3 regions of the Streptomyces sp. NPDC043726 genome follow, and region 1 is predicted to be linked to each of the others. Evidence: riboswitches for the same ligand, from Rfam matches in the RefSeq annotation. Region 1 holds a riboswitch; each other region holds the start of a gene.
The links. Region 1 has a riboswitch for cyclic di-AMP ahead of AC068Z_RS12270 (M23 family metallopeptidase). Riboswitches for the same ligand answer to the same signal wherever they lie in the genome.

Region 1 (9,980 bases):
TGCACTGCGCGACCGACTGGGAGCCGTACGCCGAACAGATGCTCGAGGTACTGACGGCCCATCCGGACTTCGAGAACACGCAGGCCGACGGCGGTTTTGCGCCGCGTCCCGAGTTCCGGCCGCTGACCCGTTTCGAGGGCCAGGGACTGGACAAGGGACATGTCGTGAACGACCTGCTCTTCCGTCGCGTACAGCAGCGCGTAGACCTGCGCGCGGCCCAGCGCGTACCCCACTCGGACGAACCCCCCACCGGCGCCTGAGCCCACCGCTCTCCCTCTGCGGGCTGCGCCCCTCCCTCGTTAGGGTCAATGCCGTGGCCACCTGTCCCCCGTCCCCGACGCACCCCCCCGGTCCACCCGGCGGCGCACTGCGGCACGCGCACTGGTGGCAGCGGAAGTGGGTGCGTTACGGCGCGCTGATCACCCTGCTCGCCCTCTCCGGTCTCGTGATCCTCGCCCTCGTGCGGGAGCAGACCGGCACCCAGGGGTTCCTGGTCGGTCTCGGGCTCGCCGTCCTGCCGGTGCCGCTGCTCATAGCCGCCTTCCGCTGGCTGGACCGGGTCGAGCCGGGCCCCTGGCGGAATCTGCTCTTCGCCTTCGCCTGGGGCGCCTGCGCCGCCGCACTCATAGCGATCGTCGCCAACAGCTTCGCGACCAGATGGATAGCCACGGCCACCGCGGACCCGTCCAGCGCGGACACCCTCGGGGCCACCGTCATAGCGCCGATCGTGGAGGAGTCCGCGAAAGCGGCCGCCGTCCTGCTCGTCTTCCTCTTCCGGCGGCGGGACTTCACCGGGCTCGTCGACGGGGTGGTGATAGCCGGGATCACCGCCACCGGTTTCGCGTTCACCGAGAACATCCTCTACCTGGGCACCGCGTTCGGCACCGACCAGCTCACCGGCGACAGCGGCATCGCGTCCGTGACCGCAGCGACCTTCTTCGTGCGCATCGTCATGTCTCCCTTCGCGCACCCCCTCTTCACCGTCCTCACCGGCATCGGCTTCGGTATCGCCGCGCTCTCCGGCGACCGTCAGCGCTGGCGGCGCGTGCTGCTGCCGCTGTCCGGGCTGCTGCTCGCGATGGGCATGCACGCGATGTGGAACGGCTCGTCGGTGTTCGGCCCGTACGGCTTCTTCGCGGTGTACGCGGCGATCATGGTGCCCGCGTTCGGGCTGCTGACGTGGCTGGTGATCTGGACCCGCCAGCGCGAGCTGCGCACCGTGCGCGAGGAGCTGCCCGTCTACGCGGTCGCCGGCTGGCTCACCCCCGGCGAGCCCTTCGCGCTGAGCTCGATGCGCGCCCGGCGCCTGGCCCGGCAGCACGCCCGCCGCCACGCCGGAAAGCGGGCGGCGCGGGAGGTGGCCCAGTACGAGGCGTACGCGACCTCCCTGGCGTTCCTGCGGCACCGGGGCCGCCGGGGCCGCGCGGGCTCCGACTTCGTCGTACGGGAAGCGGAGTTGCTGCGGGAGCTGTGGCGGCGCCGGGAGGTCGCGCGCCCCGCCCTGGACCACGCGGCCCGGGTCACCGCGCCGCCGGTGCCGGTGGTGCCGCCGCCGTGGCCGGTGCACGGCGGGTACGGAAACCCGGCGCAGCCGGCCTACCAGCCCTGTCCCGCGTACCCGGCGTACAACCCGTACCGCACGTAGACATGCGTAACCGGCAGCCCTGACGTCGGGGGGAAGTGCCGTCAGGACCGCCGGGGATCACACTGAGGGCTGGGTGGTCAGGGGTTGAGGCCCTTGCTGCGCAGCCAGGCCAGCGGGTCGATGCCGGAGGAGGACCCCGCGGTGTGGACCTCCATGTGCAGGTGGGCGCCGGTCACGTTGCCGGTCGCGCCCACGCGCCCGATGATGTCGCCGGTGTTGACCTTCTGGCCGACGCTGACGCTGATCGAGGACTGGTGCGCGTACCAGATCTCGGTGCCGTCCTCGAGGGTGAGCACGGTCTTGTAGCCGTAGGAGCCGTCCCAGCCCGCCGAGGTGATGGTGCCGGTGTGGACGGCCTTGAGGAGGGTACCTGTGGGAGCGGCGAAGTCGAGGCCGGTGTGGTAGCCGGAGGACCACAGCGAACCGGCCTGGCCGAAGGTGGAGGTGAGGGTGTACGAGGAAGTCGGCAGCGCGAACTGCTTGGCGAGCTGGGCCAGCCGCTCGGCCTCGGCCTTCTCGCGGGCCTCCTCCTCCGCCTTCTCCTTGGCGGCCTTGGCCTTGGCCTCGGCCTCCTTCTCCGCCTTGGCGGCGGCTTCCGCGGCGGCCTTCTCGGCAGCGGCGGCGGCGGCCTCGGCGGCCTTGGTGTCGACCTGGTCCTGCTGCTGCTCGGCCTGGGCCATGATGCGGGCGCGCAGCGCCTCACCGGCGTCGGCGCCCTGCTCGGTGCCGGTGGTGGTGACCCCGATGTTGCTGAGCGGGGTGGTGTCGGCCTCGGGAGCCTCGTCCGCGGAGTCGTTGATCAGCGGCAGGTCGGGCATGGTGATCGCGACCGGCGGCTTGCCGGACTGCGCGCTGGCCATGCCGCCCGCGCCGACGGCGGCTATGACGCCGACGCCGAGAACCGTGGAGCTGCGGGCGAGTCCGCCGCGCTGCTTGGCGACGCGGTGCCGGCCGCGTACCGGGCGAATGGACTCCGCGGTGGGGTTCCACTCCTCCCAAGGGCCCTCGTCGGTGCGGGGGCTGCCGTAGCCGAAAGCCTCGGTGTCACGCTGGCTCGGCACGAACGGGGCCTCAGGGGCAGGCCGGTTTGACGCCACGTGGGCGTGCTCCTTTCCTTCCTTCTCGCCTACCGGGTTAGCTGACGGGTTCGGAGCAGGAAGGTCTCCTACGCGCGTATATCCGCCGTTCCATGCCCGGCGAAATACGCGCGATTCACCCCAAGTTGGTGGTTCCCCGGTTCCCTCGCGGGATTCGGCGCGTGCGCACGGAGCCGACTCTTGTGACGGCTGGGACGACCGCGCTGCGTTATCGAACGTTAATAGACCCAGGGCGTTGATTCCAAGCTGTTCCTCTTGATCATTAACGATTCCGGCCTGGACTTTCGGGTCACGACGGGGCTAAATCGGGCGAGTTGACCAAGTCTCAGGCGTCACACCAGTACTGACGGTGTGTCAGTTGTTATGCGGAGGGCGTCCATCCGATCACCCGGGGTGACGGTCAGGGTCTTCGTACGGCGAGCAGGGCCATGTCGTCCGCCATCCCTCCCCCGCAGTGCCGGCGCACCTCCTCGGCGAGGGCCCGGATCAGGGTGCCGGGATCGGCGAAGACGCGGCCGGCCAGCCGTCGCTCGGGGTCGTAGAAGGCGCCGTGCGCGTCCCGGGCCTCGGACAGTCCGTCGGTGTGCAGCAGCAGGGTGGTGCCGGGCGGGAAGGGGACCTCGTCGGCGCGGTCCGGCCAGTTGCCCAGCTCGCTCATGCCCAGCGGCAGCGCCGGATCCCGCGCGGGCAGCGGGCGCACGGTCCCGTCGGGATACAGCAGCAGCGGGGGCGGATGGCCGCGGTTGACGACCCGTACGACCCCGTCGCCGTGCGGGAGTTCGGCGAGTACGGCGGTGGTGAACCCCTCGACGGCGTCGATCCCGTCGCGCCGGGAGCCCTCCCGGTCCAGCGCCCGCTCCAGCCGCTGCGCGACCGCCTCCAGGGTCGGCTCCTGCTCGGCCGCCTCCCGGAACGCCCCGATGACGACGGCGACGGCCGCGACCGCCCCCATGCCCTTGCCGCGCACGTCACCGACGACGAGCCGGACGCCGTACGCGCTGTCCTGCACCGCGTACAGGTCGCCGCCGATGAACGCGTCGGCCTGCGCCGCCTCGTAGCGGGCGGCGATCTCGTACCCGCCGAGCCGCTCCATGGGCAGGGGCAGGACGGCTCGCTGAGTGGCCTCGGCGATCTCCCGCTGCGAGGCGAGCCGCTGATGGCCCTCGCGCACGACGAGATTGAGTACGACGGCCAGGACCGCGACCGTGACCACGGTGAGCACCTCGGTGACCGTGTCCCCGTCGAGGCCGAAGCCGAAGCGGACATGGACCGCGTAGGCGGCTATCAGGGCCGCGATCCCGGTGACGACGGTGCCGAGGAGCCCGAAGAACGGCGCGGCGACCAGCGGGGCGGCGGTGAAGAAGGGGATCGCGGTGTAACCGCGGGGGGTGACGAAGTCGTACAGGACCCCACCCGCGATGAGCAGCGCCGGGAGCAGCCGTACGAAGGTGCGCGCGGGCGGGACGCGCCGTGCGTCCGCCACCCCTGAAGTCCGCACCGCCGCCTCCTGCCACGTCCGCCGTCCCTCCAGGTTTCCCGGAGCGGGGGCGGGGGGCGATCGGGGTGGGCCGAGTGGATGAGACCGGGAAGAGGGGGTGAGACCTGGAACACACGTGGCACGGACCACAGACGGCCAGGACATACACGCGGACACGACTGAGGGCCGGAACTCATTCAATGAGTTCCGGCCCTCGGCCTTCAGTAGCGGGGACAGGATTTGAACCTGCGACCTCTGGGTTATGAGCCCAGCGAGCTACCGAGCTGCTCCACCCCGCGTCGGTGAAACCAGTGTACGTCATCCGCGGGACGCCGAGCACACACGTTTGTTCAGGCGGCGGGATTCCCCGCGTGGGTCAGGGTCTCCCAGGCCACGAAGAGGTTGTCGGTACCGGCCGGGCGGGTCTTCTCGGCCAGTCTGCGGGCGGCCGGGACGGAGCCGCCGCGCCGGCCCTCCAGATGGTTGAGGGCGACCTCGAGACCGGGTCCGAGGGTCCGTTCGACCCTGCCCCCGCACAGCCACCCCGGCGCCGGCTCCCCCAGCTGATGGCGGGCGTGCAGTTCCATCGCGGCCGTCAGCCGGTCCTCGGCCTCTCCGTACAGATCGACGCCCTGGTGCCAGGCGGTCTCGGCGATGTGGGCGGTGGCGGCGAGGGAGTGGCCGACGTGCGCGAAGCCGCGGCAGGTCTCCTGGGTGAGGCCCGTCCGGTACGTCGTCTGCTCGAACCAGTACGCCGCCAGCCGCTGCGGGGTGTTCATGCCGGACCCGGCCGGGGTGAGCGGGAGGCGGCCGTCCTTCTCCAAGTAGTAGTAGGCGGGCACGCGGTCGCGGTAGCGGGCGAGGGCGTGGTCGAAGGCCGCGTGGTCGTCGAGGAAGACGGCGATGGAGATGGCGGCGTCGGTGGTGACGAGGTCCTGGGTGCCGTTGACGTCCGGGACCTTCTCGGCGACCTGGGGGAGGTGGGCGGTGCGCAGCATGCGCTCGAAGCGGGCCACGCGGTCCCGCGGCCAGCCCGCCCCGGGGCTGTACCGGACGATCTCGGCGGCGCGGGCCCACGTGGACCCGGCCCAGCCCGCCTGAAGCCCGGCGTTCTCCCCGGTGTGCCGCTGCAGCGTCGCCGACCAGGCGTCCATGATCTCCCTGGCCTTGAGGGCGTGCCGCGGCTTGCCGGTGACGGTGAACAACAGGGCCTGCGTGTAGGCGGCGATGGCGTCCTGCCGCTCCTCCGCACACCCCCGGCCGGCCTTCTTCCCGGCGGGACAGTGCACTTCGGCGCGCGGCCGGGCCCGGTACCTGTACGCCCCGTACTTGCTGTCCCGCATCCCCAGATACGCCTTCAGCCACGGCTGCTTTCCGGCGGTGACGTTCTCTCGTACGGCGGCCAGCTGGGCCGCGCCGACGAGCACGCCGGGGTGGGTGAACTCGGCGTCCGACGACAGCACCCTGGCCATGGTGCGCTCTCCGGGCCCGGCCGCCCCACAGGCGCTGACGAGCAGGGCGGCGAGCACAAGTCCGGCGGTACGCCTTCGAACTGACCTCATGTGGGCAGCGTGGCCCCGGCGGGGGTGGGGCGCAGTCCGTGTTGGGCCAACCTGCGTAGCCGCCGGGCTCAGGTCAGCAGATGCCGGTTCGGTTCCATGGCCCGGTCCGCGTGCTCCGGCAGCACCACCACGTCCGCCCCGGCCGCCGCCAGCAGCCCGGTCCCGTCCGCGTCCGTGACGAAGGTGTCGGGCTCCCGCCAGGCCGTGACCACTCTGCGCACCCCCGCGTCCAGGATCAGCCGGGCACAGGGCGCCGGGCGGGAGGCCCGCCGGGCGCACGGCTCCAGGCTGCTGTAGACGGTGGCGGAAGGCAGCCGCGGATCCGCCGGGTCGATCTTCGCCAGGGCCGCCTCCTCCGCGTGGACCACCGGGTCGTCCCCCTCCCGGGAGTGCCCGCGCGCGAGTTCCGTGCCGTCGGCGGCCACCACCACCGCCCCCACGCTGAACGCCGTCCGCGACGGCGGGCACAGCCGCGCCAGTTCGCAGGCGAGCCGCAGCCAGTGGTGGTCGGCGGCGGTCGCGCGCGTGCCCTCGCCGGGTGCGGTGGGTTCGTAGCGCATCAGCACCACGTCCTCGATGCGGCGGGAGTCCACTAGGCGGAGCCGGCCGGACTGGTACCCGCCGGGACCGAAGAGGCGGGGCGCGGAGGCGTCGCCCACGAACAGCGGCGCCACGACCAGCTGCAGTTCGTCCGCCAGGCCCTCCTGGAGGAGCTGGGTGTGGATCCGGCCGCCGCCCTCCACCATCAGCCGCCGTACGCCCCGGGCGTACAGGTCCCCGAGCAGCCGGGGCCAGTCCAGGTCCGCGCCCAGGCCGACCACGTCCGCCGCGAGGGAGGCCGCGCGCGCCCGCTCGGCGCCCTTCTCCGTCGTATAGACGACCTTGTCGCCGCCCGTGTGCCAGAACCTCGCCGCCGGGTCGAGGTCGCCGCTCCCGCTGACCGCGACCTTCAGCGGGTACTCGGGCCGCCCCGCGGCGACCCGTGCCGCGCGCCGCTCCGGGGAGTTGACCAGCAGCCGCGGGTTGTCGGCCCGGATCGTGCCCGCGCCGATCAGGATCGCGTCGACGGAGGCCCGCACCTCGTCGACGCGGTCGAAGTCGGCGGGGCTGGAGAGCAGCAGCCGCTCGGGGCCGGTGTCGTCCAGGTAGCCGTCGAGGGAGACGGCGGCCGAGAGGAGGACGTAAGGCAGAGGCATCGGCGCTCCTACGGGGACCTCGTGGGCTTGGTTCAAGTTTGAAGCAAACCTACACTGGCCGCATGACGACCCGCTGGCTCACCCCCGAGGAGCAGCGCGCCTGGCGCGCGTACATCGGCGCCACCCATCTCCTGGAGGACGCCCTCGACCGGCAGCTCCAGCATGACGCCGGCATGCCGCACGTGTACTACTCGATCCTCGCCAACCTCTCCGAGTCACCGGAGCGCCGGCTGCGGATGACCGATCTCGCGGAGACGGTGAAGATCACCCGCAGCAGGCTGACGTACGCCGTGACCCGGCTGGAGAAGGACGGGCTCGTCGCGCGCGAGGGGTGCCCGTCGGACAAGCGGGGCAGCGTCGCCGCGCTGACCGACAAGGGCATGGCCGCGCTGGAACGGACCGCCCCCGGCCATGTCGCCACCGTGCGGGCCGCCCTCTTCGATCACCTCACCCCGGAGCAGGTCGGCCAGCTGGAGGAGATCTTCGGCGGTGTCACCCGGGCGCTGCAGGGCGGGGAGTCGACGGACATGCCCTGGCTGCGCCGCTCGGGCGGCTGCGGCGGGGGCGAATGAGGCGTCGCCGCACCGCGATTCGCGCCATGCGCGCGCCGCGATGCACGTACGCGTGCCGCGATCCACGCCACTACGCGCGCCGCGGTCCACGTCACAAACCAGTTGCTTCAAACTTCAAGCATGAGCTAGGGTCCCGTATCGAGGAGCTGCTTCAAATCTGAAGCAGTAAGCCCTCCGACGACCGGAGACCCGCATGTCCGACCAGCCCGCCGCCACCCCGCGCTCCCGCGTCCGCGTACCGCTGCGTTTTCACGACGGCTACGGTGTCGACGCCGACCTCGTCACCTTCCACGGCCTCTCCGACGGCCAGGAGCACGTGGCCGTCGTCCTCGGCGACCCCGGACCCATCCCGCTCGTCCGGCTCCACTCCGAGTGCCTGACCGGCGATGTCTTCGGCTCGGCCCGCTGCGACTGCGGCCCCCAGCTGCGCGAGGCGGTCGAGCGCATCGCGGAGCGCGGCGGCGTGCTGCTCTACCTCCGCCAGGAGGGCCGTGGCATCGGCCTCTACAACAAGCTCGACGCGTACGCCCTCCAGGACCAGGGCCTCGACACCTACGCCGCCAACGCCGCCCTCGGCCTGCCGGAGGACGCGCGCGACTACACGGCCGCCGCCCAGATGCTGACCGCCCTCGGCATCGACGAGCTCGACCTGCTCTCCAACAACCCCGACAAGGCCGCCCAGTTGCGCGAGCTCGGCATCGACGTCCGCGACCGCGTCCCCACCGGCGTCTTCACCACCCAGCACAACGTCCGCTATCTGCGCGCCAAGGTCCTCCAGACCCAACACACCCTGCCCCTCGCCGAGTTGACGGGGCGCACGGCCGGCTGACGCTTCCCCGGAATGTCTCCCGGACCGCTGGTGCGCAGCCGTTCGACTCCGTACAGTGCTGCGGCCGGGCTGTGACTGGGGGGTTGCCGTGGGGCGGTTCTTACGTGCGGGGCGAAGATCCGCCCTGGTGTGCGCAGGCCTGGTGCTGCTCGGCAGCCCCTGGATGCGCGATCCGCTGAACGAGTACCAGCCGGACACCCCGCTGGGAAGCCTGGTCCACCGCTCGCTGTACGTCCCCCTGTGGGATCTGTCCCCCAGCTCGGAGGGGTTCGCCGAGCCCCTGTATCGCGCGGGCGACACCGCCCTGGTCGTCCTGGTCGCCGGTGTCGTGCTGGCGTCCTTGCCGCTGACCCGGAGCCCGGCCTCCCGGGGTCTGCGGTGGCTGGCCGCCTTCGGCGCGGGCCTGCTCCTCTCGCTCCTCGCGGCGGTGGCGTCCTGGGCCGCCGTGAAAGCCGACGGCGAGGAGTCCCTGCTGTTCTTCGGCTCGCCCACGGACGCGGTGATCGTCAACTTCCTCGTGGACGGCCTCGTCTTCGGCGTGCTGCTGGGCCTGACCCTGGCGCTCGTGCACGGCGGGACCGGTACCCGCGCAGCCATGTCCCGTATCCGCGAACGGAGCAGCACCATGGCACCCTCCGCCCCCCAGACCCCCGGTGGTGTCGTGGGCTCCGCCGCCCCGGACGACACCACCCGCCACCTGTGCGCGGCCGCCTACACCGACCCCGGGTTCAGCCGCCGGGTCGTCGAGGACGTCCTGCGCGACGAGCTCGGCGCGGTCGCCCCCTCGCCCGGCGTCGACCTGGTGCCGGTCGTCCGGCACAGCCTGGCGGCCCGGCGGCTGCACCGCGACCGCGACAAGCGGCTCGCCGCGCTCAATGTGCTGATCGCCCTCTTCGGACCGCTGTGGCTGGTCTACGGCCACCTCGCCTTCAAGGCGCTGGCCGCCGCCTCCCGGGCTCCGGGGCGGGCGGTGCGCGGCCGGGAACCGGTGGACTCGGCGGCCGCCGTACGCCGGCTCGTGGCCACGCTCCTCGCCCTGCTGCTCGCCGGGTTCCTGTTCGGCCTGTTCCTGTCCGCGCTGCCGATGCCGGGCTGGCTGAGCTGGCTGTGCGGCTCGTACGCGCTGGGCATTCCGCCGCTGCTGGCGGTGATCGGCGGCGGGGCGTGGGGGTTCTGGATCATGGCCCAGGGGGAGCTGGACGTCGACCGGCGGCTGCGGGAGAACCTGCGGCGCGAGAACTTCGACCCCGCCGCGGCCCCCAAGCCCGGCGAGGCGTGGGCGAAGGCGGGGGTGCGGGCCGTGGCCGAGGCGCAGTCCGGCAACGTGACCGTCTACAGCGGCTTCTCCCCCTTCGTCGGCCAGGGCGTCCACAACTCCCAGTGGGCCCTGTCGCTGCCGCTGCTCCCCGCCCAACCCGGCGGCCCGCTCACCGACTTCGACACCTGGGCGGTGGTGGAGCGACTGCGGGTCCGGCTGCGGGAGGCCGCCACCCGGCCCCCGCTGGACGGCGGCCCGAGCCTCGCGGCGCTGGAGGTGGAGGACCGGGTCTTCGCCGGCGGCACCCGGATCGCGGGCGACGCGCGGCTGCTGCCCGCGTTCCT
Region 2 (9,980 bases), on a different contig from region 1:
CTTGCGGCGGGCCGTCACGGTCTCCACCGACACCGTGGCGCGGATCTTGAAGGTGCCGCGGCCCGTCTCGTAGGCGTCGCGGATACCGGCGAGGCCCACGATCCGGCCGCCGGTGGGCAGGTCGGGGCCCGGGATGTGCCGCATCAGGGTGTCCAGATCCGCGTTCGGGTGGCGGATCAGATGGCGGGCGGCCGCGATGACCTCGGAGAGGTTGTGCGGCGGCATGTTGGTGGCCATGCCGACCGCGATCCCGGAGGCGCCGTTGACCAGGAGGTTCGGGAACGCGGCGGGCAGCGCCACCGGCTCCTGCTCCTGGCCGTCGTAGTTGGGCGCGAAGTCGACCGTGTCCTCGTCGATCGACTCCGTCATCAGGCTCGTCGCCTGCGCCTGCCGGCACTCGGTGTACCGCATGGCGGCCGGCGGGTCGTCGTTGCCCAGCGAGCCGAAGTTGCCGTGGCCGTCGACCAGCGGCACCCGCATCGAGAAGGGCTGGGCCATGCGCACGAGCGCGTCGTAGATCGACGTGTCGCCGTGCGGGTGCAACTTACCCATGACCTCGCCGACCACGCGCGCGCACTTCACATAGCCGCGGTCGGGGCGCAGGCCCATCTCGTTCATCTGGTAGACGATGCGGCGGTGCACCGGCTTGAGGCCGTCACGGGCGTCCGGCAGGGCGCGGGAGTAGATGACCGAGTACGCGTACTCGAGGAAGGAGCCCTGCATCTCGTCGACGACGTCGATGTCGAGGATCTTCTCCTCGTACGAGTCGTCGGGCGGCGGGGTCTTCGTGCTGCGGCGGGCCATCGCTGCCTGGGCTCCTTGCTAGACGCGTGAACTGGATCTGACGCGGACCATTGTGGACCGCGGCACTGACAACCCGGACCAGGACCCGGTGTCGGCCCTCCGGCCCGGCGCGGAGGGGCACCTCCGCTCACGGCTGCCCGCAGGCTACGCGATCCGCCGCCGGCATCCGCCCTCGGCGTACGCGGCCCGGGAACTTCGCCGAGCCCTCGCACGCTTGCATACAGTGGCAGGACCGGCAGGAAAACCGCGGTTTCCAGACCGCGTCCGCGATCGGAAGGACGTACATGCCCATGGGTCACACGGCCACAACCCAGGCAGGCTCCGGCGGCCTGACAGCGACCGAGCACCGCCTGGCCAACGGCCTGCGCGTGGTGCTCTCCGAGGACCACCTGACCCCGGTCGCGGCGGTGTGCCTCTGGTACGACGTCGGCTCCCGCCACGAGGTCAAGGGACGTACCGGCCTTGCTCACCTTTTCGAGCACCTGATGTTCCAGGGCTCCGGCCAGGTCAAGGGCAACGGCCACTTCGAGCTGGTGCAGGGCGCCGGCGGCTCGCTCAACGGCACCACCAGCTTCGAGCGCACCAACTACTTCGAGACCATGCCCGCCCACCAGCTGGAGCTCGCCCTCTGGCTGGAGGCCGACCGCATGGGCTCGCTGCTGGCCGCCCTGGACGACGAGTCGATGGAGAACCAGCGCGACGTCGTGAAGAACGAGCGCCGCCAGCGCTACGACAACGTCCCCTACGGCACGGCCTTCGAGAAGCTCACCGCCCTCGCCTACCCGGAGGGCCACCCCTACCACCACACGCCGATCGGCTCCATGGCCGACCTGGACGCGGCCACCCTGGAGGACGCGCGGGCGTTCTTCCGTACGTACTACGCCCCGAACAACGCCGTGCTGTCGGTCGTCGGCGACATCGACCCGGAGCAGACGCTCGCCTGGGTCGAGAAGTACTTCGGCTCCATCCCCGCCTTCGACGGCAAGCCCGCCCCGCGGGACGGCTCGCTGCCGGAGATCATCGGCGAGGAGCTGCGCGAGGTCGTCGAGGAGGAGGTCCCCGCGCGGGCGTTGATGGCCGCCTACCGCCTCCCGCACGACGGCACGCGCGCGTGCGACGCCGTGGACGTGGCCCTGACCATCCTCGGCGGCGGTGAGTCCTCCCGCCTCTACAACAGGCTCGTGCGCCGCGACCGTACGGCCGTCGCCGCCGGGTTCGGCATGCTGCGGCTCGCCGGAGCGCCCTCGCTCGGCTGGCTGGACGTGAAGACCTCCGGTGACGTCGAGGTCCCGGTGATCGAGGCCGCCATCGACGAGGAGCTGGCCCGGTTCGCCGCCGAGGGCCCGACGGCCGAGGAAATGGAGCGCGCCCAGGCCCAGTTGGAGCGCGAGTGGCTGGACCGGCTCGGCACCGTCGCGGGCCGCGCCGACGAACTGTGCCGCTACGCCGTCCTGTTCGGCGACCCGCAGCTCGCCCTCACCGCCGTGGGGCGCGTGCTGGAGGTGACGGCCGAGGAGGTCAAGGAGGTCGCCAAGGCCCGGCTGCGCCCCGACAACCGCGCGGTGCTGGTCTACGAGCCGACGGTCCCCACGGAAACCGTCGAGGAACCCACCGAGGACCTCGAGTCCCAGGCCACCGTGGAAGCAAGCGACGAGAACGAGGAGACGGCCAAGTGACCGAGCTCGCCCCGATGGAGTTCCACCCCCAGCCGCAGGCGGGCGAGCCGAAGGTCTGGGCCTTCCCGGCGCCCACGCGCGGGACCCTCGACAACGGCCTGACCGTGCTGCGCTGCCACCGCCCGGGACAGCAGGTCGTCGCCGTCGAGGTGCTCCTGGACGCCCCCCTGGACGCCGAGCCGGCCGGCCTCGACGGCGTCGCCACGATCATGGCGCGCGCCTTCTCCGAGGGCACCGACAAGCACACCGCCGAGGAGTTCGCCGCCGAACTGGAGCGCTGCGGCGCCACCCTCGACTGCCACGCGGACCACCCCGGTGTACGTCTCTCCCTCGAAGTGCCGGTCTCCCGCCTGCCCAAGGCGCTCGGACTGCTCTCCGACGCCCTCAGGGCGCCCGCGTTCGCCGACAGCGAGGTCGAGCGGCTGGTCGCCAACCGGCTGGACGAGATCCCGCACGAACTGGCCAACCCCTCCCGGCGCGCCGCCAAGGAGCTGTCCAAGCAGCTCTTCCCGGCGACCTCGCGCATGTCGCGTCCGCGCCAGGGCACCGAGGAGACCGTCGCCGCCATCGACTCCCCGGCCGTACGCGCCTTCTACGAGCGGCACGTGCGCCCCGCCACGGCCACCGCCGTGGTCGTCGGCGACCTCACCGGAGTCGACCTCGACGCGCTCCTGGCCGACACCCTCGGCTCCTGGACCGGCTCCCCGGCCGAGCCGCGGCCCGTGCCCCCGGTCACCGCCGACGACACCGGCCGCGTCGTCATCGTGGACCGCCCCGGCGCCGTCCAGACCCAGCTCCTGATCGGCCGCGTCGGTTCCGACCGGAACGACCGTGTGTGGCCCGCGCAGGTCCTCGGCACGTACTGCCTCGGCGGCACCCTCACCTCCCGCCTGGACCGCGTCCTGCGCGAGGAGAAGGGCTACACCTACGGCGTGCGGTCCTTCGGGCAGGTCCTGCGCTCCGCCCCGGACGGCACCGGTGCCTCGATGCTCGCCATCAGCGGCTCCGTGGACACCCCCAACACCGGTCCCGCCCTCCAGGACCTGTGGACGGTGCTGCGCACCCTCGCCGAGGGCGGGCTCACCGACGCCGAGCGGGACGTCGCCGTGCAGAACCTCGTCGGGGTGGCGCCGCTGAAGTACGAGACGGCCGCCGCCGTGGCCGGCACGCTCGCCGACCAGGTCGAGCAGCACCTGCCCGACGACTACCAGGCCACGTTGTACCGCCAGCTCGCCGCGACCGGCACCGTGGAGGCCACCGCGGCGGTCGTGAACGCCTTCCCGGTGGACCGTCTGGTGACGGTTCTGGTCGGGGACGCCGCGCAGATCAAGGAGCCCGTCGAGGCCCTCGGAATCGGTGAAGTCACCGTCGTGACGGCCGAGTAGACACACCCTCGGTTGTGAACGCGCGGCGACGCGCGTGTGGGGCCCTGGTGACGGAAGCGCCACCAGGGCCCCTTTATGTCCGAATTGAGGGAGAGGTTGCCTGTCTGACCTGTGGCATGCGCTACAAAAGCCGTGATCCGTTTGGGGATTGAAAGTTGCCCCGTTTAGCGTCATCCGGGCTGTCCGTCAGGCAGTGCGCCGCGACCGCGGCACCGGACAGTCATCGCCGAGTCCCCGTACGGCGCAAGCCAGGGGAGCCGGGGACCCCACCGTAGTCCCTGGGGTGAATCGGACGCCCGCGCCCAGCGCGAGGGGGTCCGTAGGAGACCTTCCTGCTCCGAACCCGTCAGCTAACCCGGTAGGCGAGAAGGAAGGAAAGGACCAGCCACTTCATGGCGTTCACCCGCGCCACCGGGAAGCACCGTCGTCCCAGCCGGATGCAGCGCACCACCGCCCGCGCGGCGGGCGTCGCGGCGCTCACCGCCACCGGCGTCGTCGGCACCCTCGCCGCCCCGGCCCTCGCCGCGGAGCCCTCCGCCGAGCAGACCGGCATCACCCCCGTCATCACCATCGGCGGCTCGATCGCCGACGAGATCGACGCCCAGGCCGCGGCCCAGCAGCAGGCCGCCGAGGAGGCCGCGGCGAAGAAGAAGGCCGAGGAGGCCGCCCGCGAGCGGGCCGCCGAGGCCGCCAAGGAGGCCCGCGAGGCCAAGGAGCGCGCCGCCCGCGAGGCCGAGCGCAAGCGCCTGAACACCTTCGTCTCGCCGATCTCCGGCTCCTACGTCTCGACCGGCTACAAGGCCGGCGGTGCCGTCTGGTCCTCCGGCAGCCACACCGGCGTCGACTTCCACGCCGCCGGCGGCACCTCCGTCCGCTCGGTCGGCACGGGCACCGTCGTCGAGGCCGGCTGGGGCGGGGCGTACGGCAACCAGATCGTCATCAAGATGCACGACGGCACGTACACCCAGTACGGCCACCTGTCCTCCATCGGTGTCTCGGTGGGCCAGACCGTCACCCCTGGGCAGCAGATCGGCCTCTCCGGCGCGACCGGCAACGTCACCGGGGCGCACCTGCACTTCGAGGCGCGCATGACCGCGGAGTACGGCTCGGACATCGACCCCGTCGCCTACCTCCGCTCGCACGGCGTGAACCTCTGACCGCACCCGCACCCGCACCCGCACCCGCACCCGCGACCGCGTCCCGGAACCCCGGCTCCCGAGCCGGGGTTTTTCGGCGTTTTCGGGGCCCCGCTGTCCAAAAAATATCCATGGATTCCGGTCCGCCGTCGGAAATTCCGAGTCATTGGAATAGAGTCGCTGAACACGCGTCAGTCGTCGACGTTTCACGGGGATTAAAGCGGAGGTCGGTCATGCGTATTCCGGCGCACTCGGTATGCACGGCGATCCGGGACGACATCGTCGCCGGTGTCCACGAGCGCGGCAGCCGGCTCACCGAGGAACTGCTCGCGCGGCGCTACGGCATCTCGCGCGTCCCCGTCCGGGAGGCGCTGCGCACGCTGGAGGCGGAGGGCTTCGTGGTGACCCGGCGGCACGCGGGCGCCTGCGTCGCCGAGCCGACCGAGCAGGAGGCCGCCGACCTGCTGGAGATGCGCACGCTGCTGGAGCCGCTGGGTGCCGCGCGGGCCGCCCAGCGGCGCACCGAGGCGCACCTGAAGGTGCTGCGCGGCCTGGTGAGGCTCGGTCAGGAGCGCGCCAGGCGGGGCAACAGCGAGGATCTGCGTTCCCTGGGCGGCTGGTTCCACGAGACGCTCGCCCAGGCCTCCGGCAGCCCCGCGCTGACCTCGGTACTGACCCAGCTGCGGCACAAGATCGCCTGGATGTACGCGGTGGAGGCGCCGGTCAGCCCCGTGGAGACCTGGGCGGAGCACGGGGCGATCGTGGACGCGGTGGCGCGCGGCGACAGCGACCGCGCGCGGGCCGTCACGGCCGCGCACACGGAGCGGTCCAGCGGCAGGCATCGGCTCAGGCTCCCGGGCCCCGGCGAGCGTGTGAGGAATTCGCAACATCCCGTAAACATGTCGGGCCCGCGTCATTAACACGCGCACCGTATACAAAGAGCAGGTAATTCGCGGGGGACTATTTCTGCTGCCCGAATTCAGAAAAGGCGAAGGGCCCGCCCGGCAATTCGGGCGAGCCCTTCAAAGGGTGCGGCGAGTGCCGCGTCCGCTGAATGCTCAGACGGTCTCGGGGAGTTCCTCGAGGCCCTCGGAGACCAGCTTCGCCAGACGGTCCAGGGCGGCGTCCGCGCCCTCGGCGTCGGACGCGAGCACGATCTCCTCGCCGCCCTGGGCGCCCAGGCCCAGAACCGCCAGCATGGAGGCCGCGTTGACGGGCTTGCCGTCAGCCTTGGCGATCGTCACCGGGACGCCTGCGGCCGTGGCGGCTCGGACGAAGATGGAGGCGGGGCGGGCGTGGAGGCCCTCGGCCCAGCCGACGTTGACGCGGCGCTCAGCCATGTGATGCTGCCCTTCAGGTTCTCAGGTTGTCTAGACCAGTGTTCCACAACGTGAAGCGTGCCCGGTACGGACCCGTGTCCCGTACTGCGTGGTCGCCGGACCGCGGCCTCGGTCCGACACCCGTCCTCCACAGACTGCCTCGCGCCGTTGTCGTACGCGAGCCGTACTCTGGGCCCCATGCAGAGCGCGTCGGACCGGCACGAGTACCCCGCCCACTGGGAAGCCGACGTGGTGCTGCGCGACGGCGGCACCGCGCGCATCCGCCCCATCACCGTTGACGACGCCGAGCGCCTGGTCAGCTTCTACGAGCAGGTCTCGGACGAGTCGAAGTACTACCGCTTCTTCGCGCCCTACCCGCGACTGTCCGCCAAGGACGTCCACCGCTTCACGCACCACGACTTTGTGGACAGGGTGGGACTCGCGGCCACGATCGGCGGCGAGTTCATCGCCACCGTACGCTACGACCGCATCGGCGCCGACGGACTGCCCGCCTCCGCGCCCGCCGACGAGGCCGAGGTCGCCTTTCTCGTCCAGGACGCCCACCAGGGGCGGGGCGTCGCCTCCGCGTTGCTCGAACACATCGGCGCGGTCGCGCGGGAGCGCGGGATCCGCCGGTTCGCCGCCGAGGTGCTGCCCGCCAACACCAAGATGATCAAGGTGTTCACGGACGCCGGGTACACCCAGAAGCGCAGCTTCGAGGACGGCGTCGTCCGGCTGGAGTTCGACCTGGAGCCCACGGACCGCTCGCTCGCCGTGCAGTACGCGCGCGAGCAGCGCGCCGAGGCGCGGTCCGTGCAACGGCTGCTGGTGCCGGGGTCGGTGGCCGTCATCGGCGTCGGCCGGTCGCCGGGCGGGGTCGGGCGCGGCGTGCTGGACAACATCCGGGAGGGCGGGTTCCGCGGTCCGCTGTACGCCGTGAACCAGGCGTTCCCCGAGGAGCTGAAGGAGCTCGCCGGGGTGCCCGCGCACCGCTCGGTGCGCGACGTCGACGGGCATGTCGACCTCGCGGTGGTCGCCGTGCCGGCCGACCAGGTCCCGCGGGTCGTCACCGAGTGCGGTGAGCACGGGGTGCAGGGACTGGTCGTGGTCTCCGCGGGCTACGCCGAGAGCGGGCCCGAGGGCAGGGAGCGCCAGCGTGAACTCGTCCGGCACGCGCGCGCGTACGGCATGCGGATCATCGGGCCGAACGCCTTCGGCGTCATCAACACCTCGTCGGACGTACGGCTGAACGCCTCGCTCGCCCCCGAGATGCCGAGGCCGGGACGGATAGGGCTGTTCGCGCAGTCCGGTGCCATCGGCATCGCGCTGCTGTCCCGGCTGCACCGGCGGGGCGGGGGCGTCACCGGTGTCACCGGGGTGTCGACCTTCGTCTCCTCCGGGAACCGGGCCGACGTGTCCGGCAACGACGTCCTCCAGTACTGGTACGACGATCCGGACACCGATGTCGCCCTCATGTACCTGGAGTCCATCGGGAACCCGCGCAAGTTCACCCGGCTCGCCCGGCGGACGGCGGCGGCGAAGCCGCTGGTCGTGGTGCAGGGCGCGCGGCACGGCGGGGCCGCGCCGCAGGGGCATGCCGTACGGGCGACGCGGTTGCCGCACGCCACGGTGTCGGCGCTGCTCCGGCAGGCCGGGGTGATCCGGGTCGACACCATCACCGAGCTGGTCGACGCGGGGCTGCTGCTCGCGCGCCAGCCGCTGCCGGCCGGGCCGCGGGTGGCGATCCTGGGGAACTCCGAGTCGCTGGGGCTGCTGACGTACGACGCGTGCCTGGCCGAAGGGCTCCGGCCGCTGCCCCCGCTGGACCTGACGACCGGGGCGACGGCGGCGGACTTCCGCCGGGCACTGTCGCGGGCGCTCGCCGACGACACGTGCGACTCCGTCGTGGTGACCGCGATTCCGGCGATCGGGGAGACGTCGCCGGGGGAGGAGGTGCTGGCGGAGGCCCTGCGCTCGGCGGCGGAGGAGGCGCCGGGGAAGCCGGTGCTGGTGGTGCACGTGGAGCTGGGCGGACTGGCGGAGGCGCTGTCCGCCGCGGCGAGCACGGCGCCGAGGGTTGCGTCGCCGGTTCCTCCGTCCGCGCCCGATGCGGAGGTTTCCGGCGCGCCCGGCGCGGCGGGCGAGGACGTTTCCGGCGCGCCCGGCACTCAGGCTGAGGCCGGGGCGGACGCGCGGCCCGGCGCTGACGGGGTGCCGCCTTCGTCGGCTGCGGGGGCCGCCCCAGGCGGCACGACTGCCCGCGGCTCGGGTGGTCAAGGGGCGGCCGGCCCCGCCTCGGCCGGTGTCGAGGGGGTGGCTCGTCCCGGCCCGGGTGGCCTGGAGGTCCCCGGCGAGGCCGGGGCTCGGCTCATCCCCGCCTATCCCGCCGCCGAGCGGGCCGTGCGGGCTCTCGCCGAGGCCGTGAAGTACGCGCAGTGGCGGCGGGAGGCCGCTGAGCCCGGGCGGGTGCCCGAGTACGAGGACATCGACGAGCGGGGGGCCGCTGGGCTCATCGACGGGCTGCTGGCCAGGGGACAGGGGCTCACTCTCGGTGCCGAGGAGACCTGTGAGCTGCTCGGCATGTACGGCATTCAGGTGCGGCGGGCCCTTCCCGCGCCCACCCCCGACGCCGCCGCCGAGGCCGCCCGCGCCGTCGGCTACCCCGTCGCCCTCAAGGCCACCGCGCCGCACCTGCGACACCGGGCCGACCTGGGCGGCGTACGGCTGGACCTGGCGGACGAGGAGCAACTGCGCCGGGCGTACGCCGAGTTGGTCGAGCTGTTCGGCAGGCCGGAGGAGCTGCGGCCGGTCGTGCAGGCGATGGCCCCGCGCGGGGTCGACACCGTCCTACGGGCCGTGATCGACCCGGCGGCCGGCGCCGTCCTGTCGTTCGCGCTCGCCGGAGCCGCCTCACAGCTGCTCGGCGACATGGCCCACCGGCTGATCCCGGTCACCGACCGGGAGGCGACCTCGCTGGTCCGGTCGATCCGGACCGCGCCGCTCCTGTTCGGCTGGCGCGGCTCGACCCCGGTCGACACGCCCGCCCTGGAGGAGCTGCTGCTCCGGGTGTCGCGCCTGGTCCACGACCACCCGGAGGTCGTCGCGGTCACCCTGGAGCCGGTCGTCGTCGCCCCGCACGGTCTGACCGTGCTCGGCGCCACCGTCCGGCTGGCCCCACCGCCCGCCCGCGACGACCTGGGCCCCCGCACGCTCCCCGCGTACTGAGGCCGGGCCCGTCCGGACTCCCCGGGGACCCGGGCGGTCGTTCGTTCCCCTGCCGCGGACCGGTCCGAGCGGTCCCTCGCAGTCAGTGGGCCCCCGTAGGATGGGGGCCATGGCCAAGACCAGTACGACGACCCAGGGGCTGCGAGCGGCGATCGAGCGCAGCGGCTACTACCCGGCCCTCGTGGCCGAGGCGGTGGAGGCCGCCGTGGGCGGCGAGCCCATCCGGTCGTACCTGGTCCACCAGGAGACCACGTTCGACCAGAACGAGGTGCGGCGGCACGTCACCGTGCTGGTCCTCACCGACAACCGCTTCATCGTCAGCCACACCGACGAGCAGGCCGCGGACACCACCTCCCCGACGCCGTACGCCACCACCTCCACGGAGTCGGTGAAGATCGGCCGGATCTCGTCGGTCGTCGTCAGTCGTGTCGTCGC
Region 3 (9,980 bases), on a different contig from region 1:
CTCATGGTCGTGGTGGCCATGATCTTCGTCAGCAGTGTGAACCTCGGCAGCGGCGCCCAGGCCTATCTCCTGCCCGCCGTGCTCGTCGCCGCGGGCGTCGCCCTGGTCTGGCGGCAGGCGGACAACGCCCGCCGGGCCCGCTGGATGGAGGTCGGCCGCCGCCGGCGCACCCTGACCCTGCTGCGCGCGGCCGGCGGAGTGCTGCTGGTCACCGCCGGTGTCTCCGGCGTCTTCGTGCTCCAGGGCTCGGCCGCCCACCTCGGCTCCGTGCTCCAGGCGGCCCTCGCGGTCCTCGTCGGGATAACGCTCCTCGCGGGGCCGTACCTCGTGCGCATGACCCAGGACCTCTCCGAGGAGCGCCTGATGCGCATCCGCGCCCAGGAGCGCGCGGAGGTCGCGGCCCATGTCCACGACTCGGTGCTGCACACCCTGACCCTGATCCAGCGCAACGCGGAGAACGCGAACGAGGTGCGCCGCCTCGCCCGCGCCCAGGAGCGCGACCTGCGCACCTGGCTCTACAAGCCCGAGGGCACCGGCAAGGAAGAGGCCGACGAACCCACCACGCTCGCCGACGCGGTCCGGCGCAACGCCGCCGAGGTGGAGGACAAGCACGGCGTCCCCATAGAGGTCGTCGTGGTCGGCGACTGCCCGCTCGACGAGAGGATCGGCGCACAGATGCAGGCGGCGCGCGAGGCGATGGTGAACGCCGCCAAGTACGGTGGCGAGGGCGGCGCCGTGCAGGTCTACGCCGAGGTCGAGGGAAAGACGGTCTTCGTGTCCGTCAGGGACCGCGGCCCGGGCTTCGATCTCGACTCGATACCCGCCGACCGCATGGGCGTCAGAGAATCGATCATCGGCCGGATGGAGCGCCACGGCGGCACGGCGCGGCTGCGCCAGGTGCCCGACGGCGGCACGGAGGTCGAACTGGAGATGGAGAGGGCGGAGAAGACGTCATGAGCGACGAGGCGAACGGTACGGCGGAGGCCATCGGCAGTGCGGGCGGGCGCCGGGTCCGCGTGGTCCTCGTCGACGACCACCGCATGTTCCGTACGGGAGTCCAGGCCGAGATCGGCCGGACCGAGCAGACCGGCGTCGAGGTCGTCGGGGAGGCCGCGGACGTCGACCAGGCGGTCACGGTCATCACCGCGACCCGGCCCGAGGTCGTCCTCCTCGATGTGCATCTGCCCGGTGGCGGCGGGGTCGAAGTGCTGCGCCGCTGCGCTCCGTTGATGGCCGACGCCGAGCAGCCGGTGCGCTTCCTCGCGCTGTCCGTGTCGGATGCCGCGGAGGACGTGATCGGCGTGATCCGGGGCGGCGCGCGGGGCTATGTGACCAAGACGATCACCGGCACCGACCTGGTCGACTCGATCTTCCGGGTGCAGGAGGGCGACGCGGTCTTCTCGCCCCGGCTGGCCGGCTTCGTCCTGGACGCCTTCGCCTCCACCGACGCGCCCCCGGTCGACGAGGACCTGGACCGCCTCACCCAGCGCGAGCGGGAGGTGCTGCGGCTGATCGCCCGGGGCTATGCCTACAAGGAGATCGCCAAGCAGCTCTTCATCTCGGTGAAGACGGTCGAGTCCCATGTCTCGGCGGTCCTGCGGAAGTTGCAGCTGTCCAACCGGCACGAACTGACCCGGTGGGCGACGGCCCGGCGGCTGGTCTGACGGCAGAGCGCCTCACACCACCCGGGTCGCTCCCGCGAACGGCATCTCGTTGATCGGCGCCAGGCGCACCGGAGCGGACGGGTTCGGGGCGTGGATCATCTGGCCGTTGCCGACGTAGATGCCGACATGGCTGATCCCGGAGTAGAAGAACACCAGGTCGCCCGGGAGGAGTTCGGAGCGGGAGACCCGGCGTCCCGCGCCGATCTGGGAGTAGGTCGTGCGGGGGAGCGAGACGCCCGCGGCGCGGTAGGCGGCCTGGGTCAGCCCCGAGCAGTCGAAGGCGTTCGGGCCGGTCGCGCCCCACACATAGGGGCTGCCGAGCTTCTGGTAGGCGTAGGCGACCGCGTCCGCCGCGCGGGAGGTGGGCGCCTGGGCCGTGGCGGAGCCGGGAGCCGTGAGCCCCGCGCGCTCCTGCGAGACCCCGCGGGAAGCACGGTCGGTGCCCTCGTCGAGTTCCGCGCGCTCCTCGGCCGACAGCCGCGACAGCAGCCGGTTGGCCGCGTCCAGCTTCCCGGTGATCGTCTTCTTGTGCCGCTTCAGCTCCGCCTGCCGGGACGTGAGCGAGGCCAGCTCGATGTGCGCGGCCCCGCGCAACTGCTCGATCTCCCGCAGCTGTTTGCGGACGTCCGCGACGGACGCCCGCTGCCGGGTGCCGACCCGCTCGACGAACTCGGCGCCGTCCAGATACCGCTCGGGGTCGTCGGAGAGGGCGAGCTGTACGGCGGGATCGAGACCGCCCTCGCGGTAGTGCGCCGCCGCCATAGAACCGAGCGCGTCCCGAGCCGAGTTGAGCTTCTCCGTCTTGCGCGCGGCCGTGTCCCGCAGTGACTTCAGCCGCGCCTCGGCCGCCTCGGCCTTCTCCTTGGCGCCGTTGTACTTCTCGGTGGCGGTCTCCGCCTCCTGGTACAGCCGGTCCACCTTCGCCTTGACCTGCGCCGGTGTCAGTTCGGGCTCGGCGTGCCCGGTCCCGTCGAAGCCCGTAGCGGTGGCCGCGCCCGCGAGGGCGACCGTCGCGGCCGTACGGACGGTGTTGCCGCCGGCCGAGCGCTGTCGGGGCTTGCGGTGCGCTGCCACGTGGACTGCACGTCCTTTCGCACGACTGCTACGACCGCCCTGAGCTGCAGGTCCGGCGGCGGCCCGCACAGGGGGAGCCGGCCGCCGCCGGACCTTCTCGGCGGAGGTGTCCGGCTGCCGCCCCTGGCCCGGGCGGCGGTGGGGAGCCGGTCACCTGGGGGAGGACGCTAAACCTGGGTGTGTCGGCTTGGTAACGCGTTGTGCGGAACTGCCATGAGGGGATCGCTGGGTGACCGTATGTGACCGTGATCCGCGATCGGGGCGGTCGCCTTCACGCTGTGCGATGACCGATGTCGTGGTTTCGGGGGCGGGTGGGAACGGCGGGGTGCTATGGAGCGCATATATGCAAGATCGGCCGCCGTGGGGGTGGGCCGGTGTCGGGCGCCCCGCAGGCCCCTGATTAGGCTCCGGCCTCATGGACGTACTCATCCATCTCTTCGTCGGCCTGCACATCATCGGTATCGCCTCGCTCCTGGGCGGCTTCCTCACCCAGATGAAGGCGATGGGCCAGGGCACCGCACGGTTCGTGCCGGCGATGCTGCACGGCGCGGCGACGATGCTCGTCACCGGCGTGATCCTGGTCGGGCTGAACCAGGCGGACGACCAGACCGTCGACAACGTCAAGATCGGCGTGAAGCTGGCCCTGCTGATCGTGATCCTCGGTCTCGTCTACGTGAAGCGGGACGACGAGAAGGTGGACAAGAACCTCTTCGGCCTGGTGGGCCTGCTCACCACGGCGAACATCTTCATCGCGGTGCTGTGGACGTGAGCTCGGCGTCCGCGGTCGCGGCGGCGGCGTAGGCCCGCTCCTCCCGCACCGCCCCCACGGCGACGGCCAGCCAGGCCGCGACGGCGATCCACAGCAGGACCTCGCCGGGGGTCTCGAGCCAGGACACATCGACGGCGGTGGCCACCGACAGGGTCGCCGCCGCCGTCATGCCGAGGGGGAACACGGTCGCCCAGCGGCGGACGTCGTAGCGCAGCCGCGGCCGGACCAGCTCGGCGACGGCGAGGACGGCGTACCACGCCAGGTCGAGCACCAGCAGGGCGACGGTGACCGTGTGCAGGACGTCGTCGGCGTCCTCGTTCCACAGGTACAGCCGCGGGCCGTCGGCGGCGATCAGCTTGGAACCGGCGAGCGCGGAGATGGCCAGCGCGCCGCCCGCGACCCACTGGTCACCGGCGCCGTCCAGCACCTGGCGCGGATCGAACAGGGCGAGGGCGCAGGCGTAGAGGACGAGGCCCAGCCAGAACAGCACCAGCGCCGCGTGCGCGAGCCAGGCGGAGGACTCCGCCGCGGCGAGGACGGCGCCGAGCACCGCGAGCCCCTGGGTGGCCACACAGCCGAGGAACACCCCGCCGGGCATCGGGCGCCGCCAGTGCCGTACGACGACGTAGAGCAGGCCCGGCCACAGCAGGGCGGCCAGGGCCAGCAGGGCCTCGGCAAGGTACTGCCAGCCCAGCAGGGAGAAGCGGGTGCCGAGCACGGTCGTCGCCGCGACGGCGGTGAGCGCGGCGGGCGTGCCGGCCTCCTGCCGCCAGCGCTCCGGCTGCCGCACCAGCCGTACGACGAAGTCCCCGGCGAGGCCCAGCCAGGCGACGCAGCCCACGGCCAGGGCGATCCGGGACAGGACCTCGTAGCCGGTGAGATGCAGGCCGACCGAGATGATGCCGGTCGCCATCACCGCGGCACCGGCCGCCGGAGGACGCGGCGCCCACCAGGCGCGGAGTGAGCGAAGGGCAGAGGTGCCGGGCATGCGGCCGATGCTATGGAGCACCGGGCGCGTTCCCGGCGGGCCACGCGCGCGTGGGGCACGAAAGCACCCACGCGCGCGTGCGGTGTGGCTCCGAGGTCGGCCGCACGGGAGAGCGGGGGCTCACGCGGGGGCGCCGAAAGGGAAGCCCCCGTCACGCGGGGGTACCGGAAAGGAAGCCCCGCGCGCGTGCCGCCGTGGCTCAGGCGGGCCGGACCACGCTGTGGATCGAGCCCTCGCCGTCGTAGTAGATCGACTCCTCGCGCACGTACGTGCCGGGCTTCGGGGCGTGGATCATCATGCCGTTGCCGATGTAGATGCCGACGTGGGTGACGTCGTCGTAGAAGAAGACGAGGTCGCCGGGCTGGGCACTGGCGAGGGAGACCGTGGTGCCGGCGTTGACCTGGTCGTAGGTGACGCGGGGGATGTCCACGCCCGCGGCCTTCCAGGCGGCCTGCGTGAGGCCGGAGCAGTCGTAGGAGTCCGGGCCCGTGGCGCCCCAGACGTACGGCTTGCCGATCTGCGCGCGGGCGAAGGCGAGCGCCTTCTCGGCCTTCGTGGCGTAGGAGGAGTCCGCCGTGGAGTCGGACTCGCCGGTGCCGGTCGAGGTGGAGCCGGAACCGGTGGAGCCGGTCTCCTGCTGCTGTGCCGCCTCCGCGGCCTCCTGGCGGCGCTGCTCCTCCGCCTGCTGCTTCGCCAGCTCGGCCGCCTTGCGCGCGGCCTCCTCCTGCTTCTTGCGCTCGATCTCCGCGAGCCGCGCCTTCTCCTCGGCCGTGAGTTCGGAGAGCAGCTTTCGCGCGTCGGAGAGCTTCTTCTGGACCGTGGACTTGGCGGTCTTCAGATCGCTCTGCGACTCGTTCAGCGTCTGGAGGCTCTCGGTGGCCTCCTGGCGCTTCTTCATCGTCTCGGACTGCTGCGTGACGTAGTCGTCGACCGCTTCCTTCTGACGGCCGGTCATCCGGTTCATCAGCTGGGTCTGGTCGAAGTAGTCCTGCGGGGTGTCGGCCAGCAGGAAGGTCGCGGTGTCGGGGGCGGCGGCACCGGTGCGGTACTGCGCGGCGGCGAAGGAACCGAGTTCCTCCCGCGCGTCGTTGAGTTTCTGGGTGCGCTTGGCGACGTCGTCGAGGAGCGTGTCGACCTGCTTGCGCTGCTTGGCCGTCTTTTCCTTGGCCGCGTTGTACTTCTCGGTCGCCGTCTCCGCCTGGCGGTAGAGGTCATCGACCTTCTTCTCGACCTCTTCGAGACTCGGCTTGTCGTCCGCGGCCGGGCTGGCGTCGGCCGTCTGGGACAGCAGGGCCACGGAGGTGAGGGCCGCGGTGGCCAGGGCAGGGGTGCGTATGCCTGCTACGCGCGTACCGGCGGGACGCGACTTGCGGTGCGACGCCAAGGGAGGCGACTCCTTCCGTGCTCCGCCTACCGAGTTAGCTGTCGGGTTCGGGCGGGTGGTTAGGAAGGGTTGCCCTACGACCTCGTCCCGGTAAGGGAGTCGGGTCGATTCACCCCAATGTCGGTTGGGTCCCCGGCTCCGGTTGCCGTGGGCGGGCAACGGACTCGGCGGAGGCCGCGCGGCCCGGCGGGGTTCGCCGGTGGGGGTCGTACGGCCTGACCGGCACGGTAGCCAACTCGTGTGGCCCCTGTGAAGGTTGATGGGTGATATGCCCGATACATTTTCGTGACCTTAGGTCAGGGCATCGCGGGGCGTGGCCAATGCGGACTGATCTGCATCGACATGTACGTATTTCCTCCGGAGTGACGTCTTCCGCCCGCTTCCGGGCGCTAGCTTCCAGCCAGCCGCGGTCGTGTGAGCCGCGGTGGTGAGTAGGGGGTAAGGGCATGAGGAAGCGCACGTCACTCGTCGTCGCCACGGGCGTCGCGCTCGCCGCCACGGCGGGCGTCGCGCCCGCCGGCGCGAGCGGGGGAGGGGACGGCCGGCCGGTCGTCCGGGTGATCGCGAGCGGGCTCGACAACCCGCGCCAGCTCTCGTACGACCAGGGGAGGCTGTACGTCGCCGAGGCGGGCCGGGGCGGCGGGAAGTGCATCGGGGAGGGGCCGGAGGGGGAGACCTGCGTCGGGCTCACCTCGGCCGTCACCAAGATCTACTGGGACGGGGGCGCGTGGAAGCACCACAGGGTGGTGAAGGGGCTGCCCTCGGGCGCCGCCCCCGACGGCGGATTCGCCACCGGCGTCGACGGTGTCTCCGCCCTGTACGGCGAGGTGTGGGGCGTGGAGACCTTCGTGCCGCCGGAGGCCGGGGTGCCGGCCAGCCCGCCCTGGAACACCCTCGGCAAGCTGCTGCGCGTCGGCCACGGCAAGGCGAGGATCGCCGCCGACGTGTCGGCCGTGGAGCTGAAGCACAACCCGCACAAGGCGAGCCTGGAGTCCAACCCGTACGCCGTCCTCGCCCTCCCGGACGGCCGGAAGATCGTCGCGGACGCGGCCGGCAACGACCTCGTCGAGATCTCCAGGTCCGGCAAGGCCCGCCCCTTCACGGTCTTCCCGGACCACAACGGCCGCGAGTCCGTCCCCACGTCGCTTGCCCTCGGCCCCGACGGCAAGCTCTACGTCGGCGAGCTGAACGGCCTCACCGAGAAGCCCACCGCGCGCGTGTGGCGCGTCGACCCCTGGAGCGGCAAGATCCTCGGCTGGAAGTCCGGCTTCGGCCCGATCAGCGGCCTCGCCGTCAACGGCAGCGGCGACCTGTACGTCAGCCAGCTCTTCGGCGGCGTCGTGACGAAGGTCTCGAACGGCAGGCGTACGCACGTGAAGGTGCCGTTCCCGGCGGGCGTCGCCGTGGACCCGTACGACGGCAAGGTCTACGTCTCTGCCTGGTCGATCGCCGACCGTGACGGCACCGTCCTGGAAGGTGAGAAGACCCCGGGTGGCCAGGTCTGGAAGATCCTCGGCTTCTGAAACCGGCCGATCTCCTCAGGGTGGCGGCGGGCTGTCAGTGGGGCGCCCTAGACTCGGAGAGCGATGAGCAGCCTCTTTGACGACAGCTTCCTGGCGAATCTCCAGGCCCCTCGGGCCCACGAGGAAGAACCGCCGCCGCCCGAGGACGAGCACGCTCCGGAGCCCGTTCCGGACGATCTGTTCGGCGGGAAGTTCGACGTGCCGCCGGACCGGGACGCCTACTACCGCGACGGCGCCCCGCGTCCGGCGATCGACGCGGCCGCGCTCATCGAGGGGCTCAACGAGAACCAGCGCGCGGCCGTCGTCCACTCCGGCACCCCCCTGCTCATCGTGGCGGGCGCCGGCTCCGGCAAGACCCGGGTGCTCACCCACCGCATCGCGTATCTGCTCGCCGAGCGGAGCGTGCACCCCGGCCAGATCCTCGCGATCACCTTCACCAACAAGGCCGCGGGCGAGATGAAGGAGCGCGTCGAGCAGCTCGTCGGCCCGCGCGCGAACGCGATGTGGGTGATGACCTTCCACAGCGCGTGCGTGCGCATCCTGCGCCGGGAGAGCAAGAAGCTCGGCTTCACGTCCTCCTTCTCGATCTACGACGCCGCCGACTCCAAGCGCCTGATGGCCCTCGTCTGCCGGGACCTAGACCTCGACCCCAAGCGGTACCCGCCCAAGTCCTTCAGCGCCAAGATCAGCAACCTGAAGAACGAGCTGATCGACGAGGAGGACTTCGCCGCCCAGGCGACCGACGGCTTCGAGAAGACCCTCGCCCAGGCGTACGCGCTCTACCAGTCGCGGCTGCGGGAGGCCAACGCCCTCGACTTCGACGACCTGATCATGACGACGGTCAACCTCCTGCGCGCCTTCCCGGACGTGGCCGAGCACTACCGCCGCCGCTTCCGCCATGTGCTGGTGGACGAGTACCAGGACACCAACCACGCCCAGTACGCCCTCGTGCGCGAACTGGTCGGCACCCGCGAGCACCCCGTCGACGTCCCGCCCAGCGCGGACGACATCCCGCCCGCCGAACTGTGCGTCGTGGGCGACGCCGACCAGTCGATCTACGCCTTCCGCGGTGCGACCATCCGCAACATCCTCCAGTTCGAGGAGGACTACCCGGACGCGACGACGATCCTGCTGGAGCAGAACTACCGCTCCACCCAGACGATCCTGACCGCCGCCAACGCCGTCATCGAGCGCAACGAGTCCCGCCGCCCCAAGAACCTGTGGACCAACGCGGGCGCGGGCGCGCGCATCACCGGCTACGTCGCCGACACCGAGCACGACGAGGCCCAGTTCGTCGCCGACGAGATAGACCGCCTCACGGACGCGGGGGACGCGAAGGCCGGCGACGTCGCCGTCTTCTACCGCACCAACGCCCAGTCCCGCGTCTTCGAGGAGATCTTCATCCGCGTCGGCCTGCCCTACAAGGTCGTCGGCGGCGTCCGCTTCTACGAGCGCAAGGAGGTCCGGGACGTCCTGGCCTACCTCCGCGTCCTGGCCAACCCGGAGGACTCGGTCCCCCTGCGGCGCATCCTGAACGTCCCCAAGCGGGGCATCGGCGAGCGCGCCGAGGCGATGATCGACGCCCTCTCCCAGCGCGAGAAGATCAGCTTCCCGCAGGCGCTCAAGCGCGTGGACGAGGCGTACGGCATGGCCGCGCGCTCCACCAACGCCGTCAAGCGGTTCAACACGCTGATGGAGGAGCTCCGTACGATCGTGGAGTCCGGCGCCGGACCGGCCACGGTCCTGGAGGCGGTGCTCGAACGCACCGGCTACCTCGCCGAGTTGCAGGCCTCCACCGATCCGCAGGACGAGACCCGCATCGAGAACCTCCAGGAACTCGCCGCCGTCGCCCTGGAGTTCGAGCAGGAGTCCGAGGAAGCTCCGGGCGGCCTGTCCGACTTCCTGGAGCGGGTCGCGCTCGTCGCCGACTCCGACCAGATCCCCGACGAGGACGAGGACGGCTCCGGAGTCATCACCCTGATGACCCTGCACACCGCCAAGGGCCTGGAGTTCCCGGTCGTCTTCCTGACCGGCATGGAGGACGGTGTCTTCCCGCACATGCGCGCCCTCGGCCAGACCAAGGAGCTGGAGGAGGAGCGGCGGCTGGCGTACGTCGGCATCACCCGCGCGCGGGAGCGGCTGTACCTGACGCGGTCGTCGATGCGCAGCGCGTGGGGGCAGCCGTCGTACAACCCGCCCTCCCGCTTCCTGGAGGAGATCCCGGCGCAGCACGTGGACTGGAAGCGCACCGGCGCCACCGCGCCGATGTCCTCCGGCCCCGCGTCCGGCGTGGCGGCCTCGCTGTCCTCGTCCCGCTCCCGCTCGGCGGCGTCCGGCGCCTCCGGCTTCGCCACCCGTCGTACGTCCGAGAAGCCGGTCGTCGCGCTGGCGGTGGGGGACCGGGTGACGCACGACCAGTTCGGGCTCGGCACGGTGATGGCGGTCAAGGGCACGGGTGCCAACGCGGAGGCGACGATCGACTTCGGCGACAAGCCGAAGCGGCTGCTGCTGCGGTACGCGCCGGTGGAGAAGCTGTAGCTCCGCGCGTGCGAGCCGGCCGGGGCTGGGCCTAGGAGGG

Region 2: another riboswitch for cyclic di-AMP. It lies ahead of AC068Z_RS34175 (M23 family metallopeptidase); the one in region 1 lies ahead of AC068Z_RS12270 (M23 family metallopeptidase).
Region 3: another riboswitch for cyclic di-AMP. It lies ahead of AC068Z_RS03095 (C40 family peptidase); the one in region 1 lies ahead of AC068Z_RS12270 (M23 family metallopeptidase).

The regions. Positions count from the first base shown of each region.
Region 1 is NZ_JBWKCI010000003.1:708,806-718,785, reverse strand. Features, by position in the region: gene trmB (tRNA (guanosine(46)-N7)-methyltransferase TrmB) at 1-260, shown strand, start outside; gene AC068Z_RS12275 (PrsW family intramembrane metalloprotease) at 314-1,645, shown strand; gene AC068Z_RS12270 (M23 family metallopeptidase) at 1,723-2,742, opposite strand; cyclic di-AMP (ydaO/yuaA leader) riboswitch at 2,754-2,912, opposite strand; gene AC068Z_RS12265 (PP2C family protein-serine/threonine phosphatase) at 3,143-4,240, opposite strand; tRNA gene AC068Z_RS12260 (tRNA-Met) at 4,445-4,518, opposite strand; gene AC068Z_RS12255 (alginate lyase family protein) at 4,570-5,781, opposite strand; gene AC068Z_RS12250 (dihydrofolate reductase family protein) at 5,850-6,977, opposite strand; gene AC068Z_RS12245 (MarR family winged helix-turn-helix transcriptional regulator) at 7,040-7,549, shown strand; gene AC068Z_RS12240 (GTP cyclohydrolase II) at 7,743-8,378, shown strand; gene AC068Z_RS12235 (hypothetical protein) at 8,506-9,980, shown strand, end outside.
Region 2 is NZ_JBWKCI010000014.1:125,866-135,845, forward strand. Features, by position in the region: gene AC068Z_RS34160 (DNA gyrase/topoisomerase IV subunit A) at 1-804, opposite strand, end outside; gene AC068Z_RS34165 (M16 family metallopeptidase) at 1,089-2,480, shown strand; gene AC068Z_RS34170 (M16 family metallopeptidase) at 2,477-3,865, shown strand; cyclic di-AMP (ydaO/yuaA leader) riboswitch at 4,080-4,244, shown strand; gene AC068Z_RS34175 (M23 family metallopeptidase) at 4,258-5,022, shown strand; gene AC068Z_RS34180 (GntR family transcriptional regulator) at 5,235-5,921, shown strand; gene AC068Z_RS34185 (HPr family phosphocarrier protein) at 6,060-6,341, opposite strand; gene AC068Z_RS34190 (bifunctional acetate--CoA ligase family protein/GNAT family N-acetyltransferase) at 6,519-9,545, shown strand; gene AC068Z_RS34195 (DUF5998 family protein) at 9,655-9,980, shown strand, end outside.
Region 3 is NZ_JBWKCI010000001.1:674,296-684,275, reverse strand. Features, by position in the region: gene AC068Z_RS03120 (ATP-binding protein) at 1-957, shown strand, start outside; gene AC068Z_RS03115 (LuxR C-terminal-related transcriptional regulator) at 954-1,664, shown strand; gene AC068Z_RS03110 (C40 family peptidase) at 1,677-2,738, opposite strand; gene AC068Z_RS03105 (hypothetical protein) at 3,154-3,507, shown strand; gene AC068Z_RS03100 (tellurite resistance/C4-dicarboxylate transporter family protein) at 3,485-4,495, opposite strand; gene AC068Z_RS03095 (C40 family peptidase) at 4,695-5,879, opposite strand; cyclic di-AMP (ydaO/yuaA leader) riboswitch at 5,888-6,059, opposite strand; gene AC068Z_RS03090 (ScyD/ScyE family protein) at 6,326-7,402, shown strand; gene pcrA (DNA helicase PcrA) at 7,466-9,940, shown strand; gene AC068Z_RS03080 (M23 family metallopeptidase) at 9,972-9,980, opposite strand, start outside.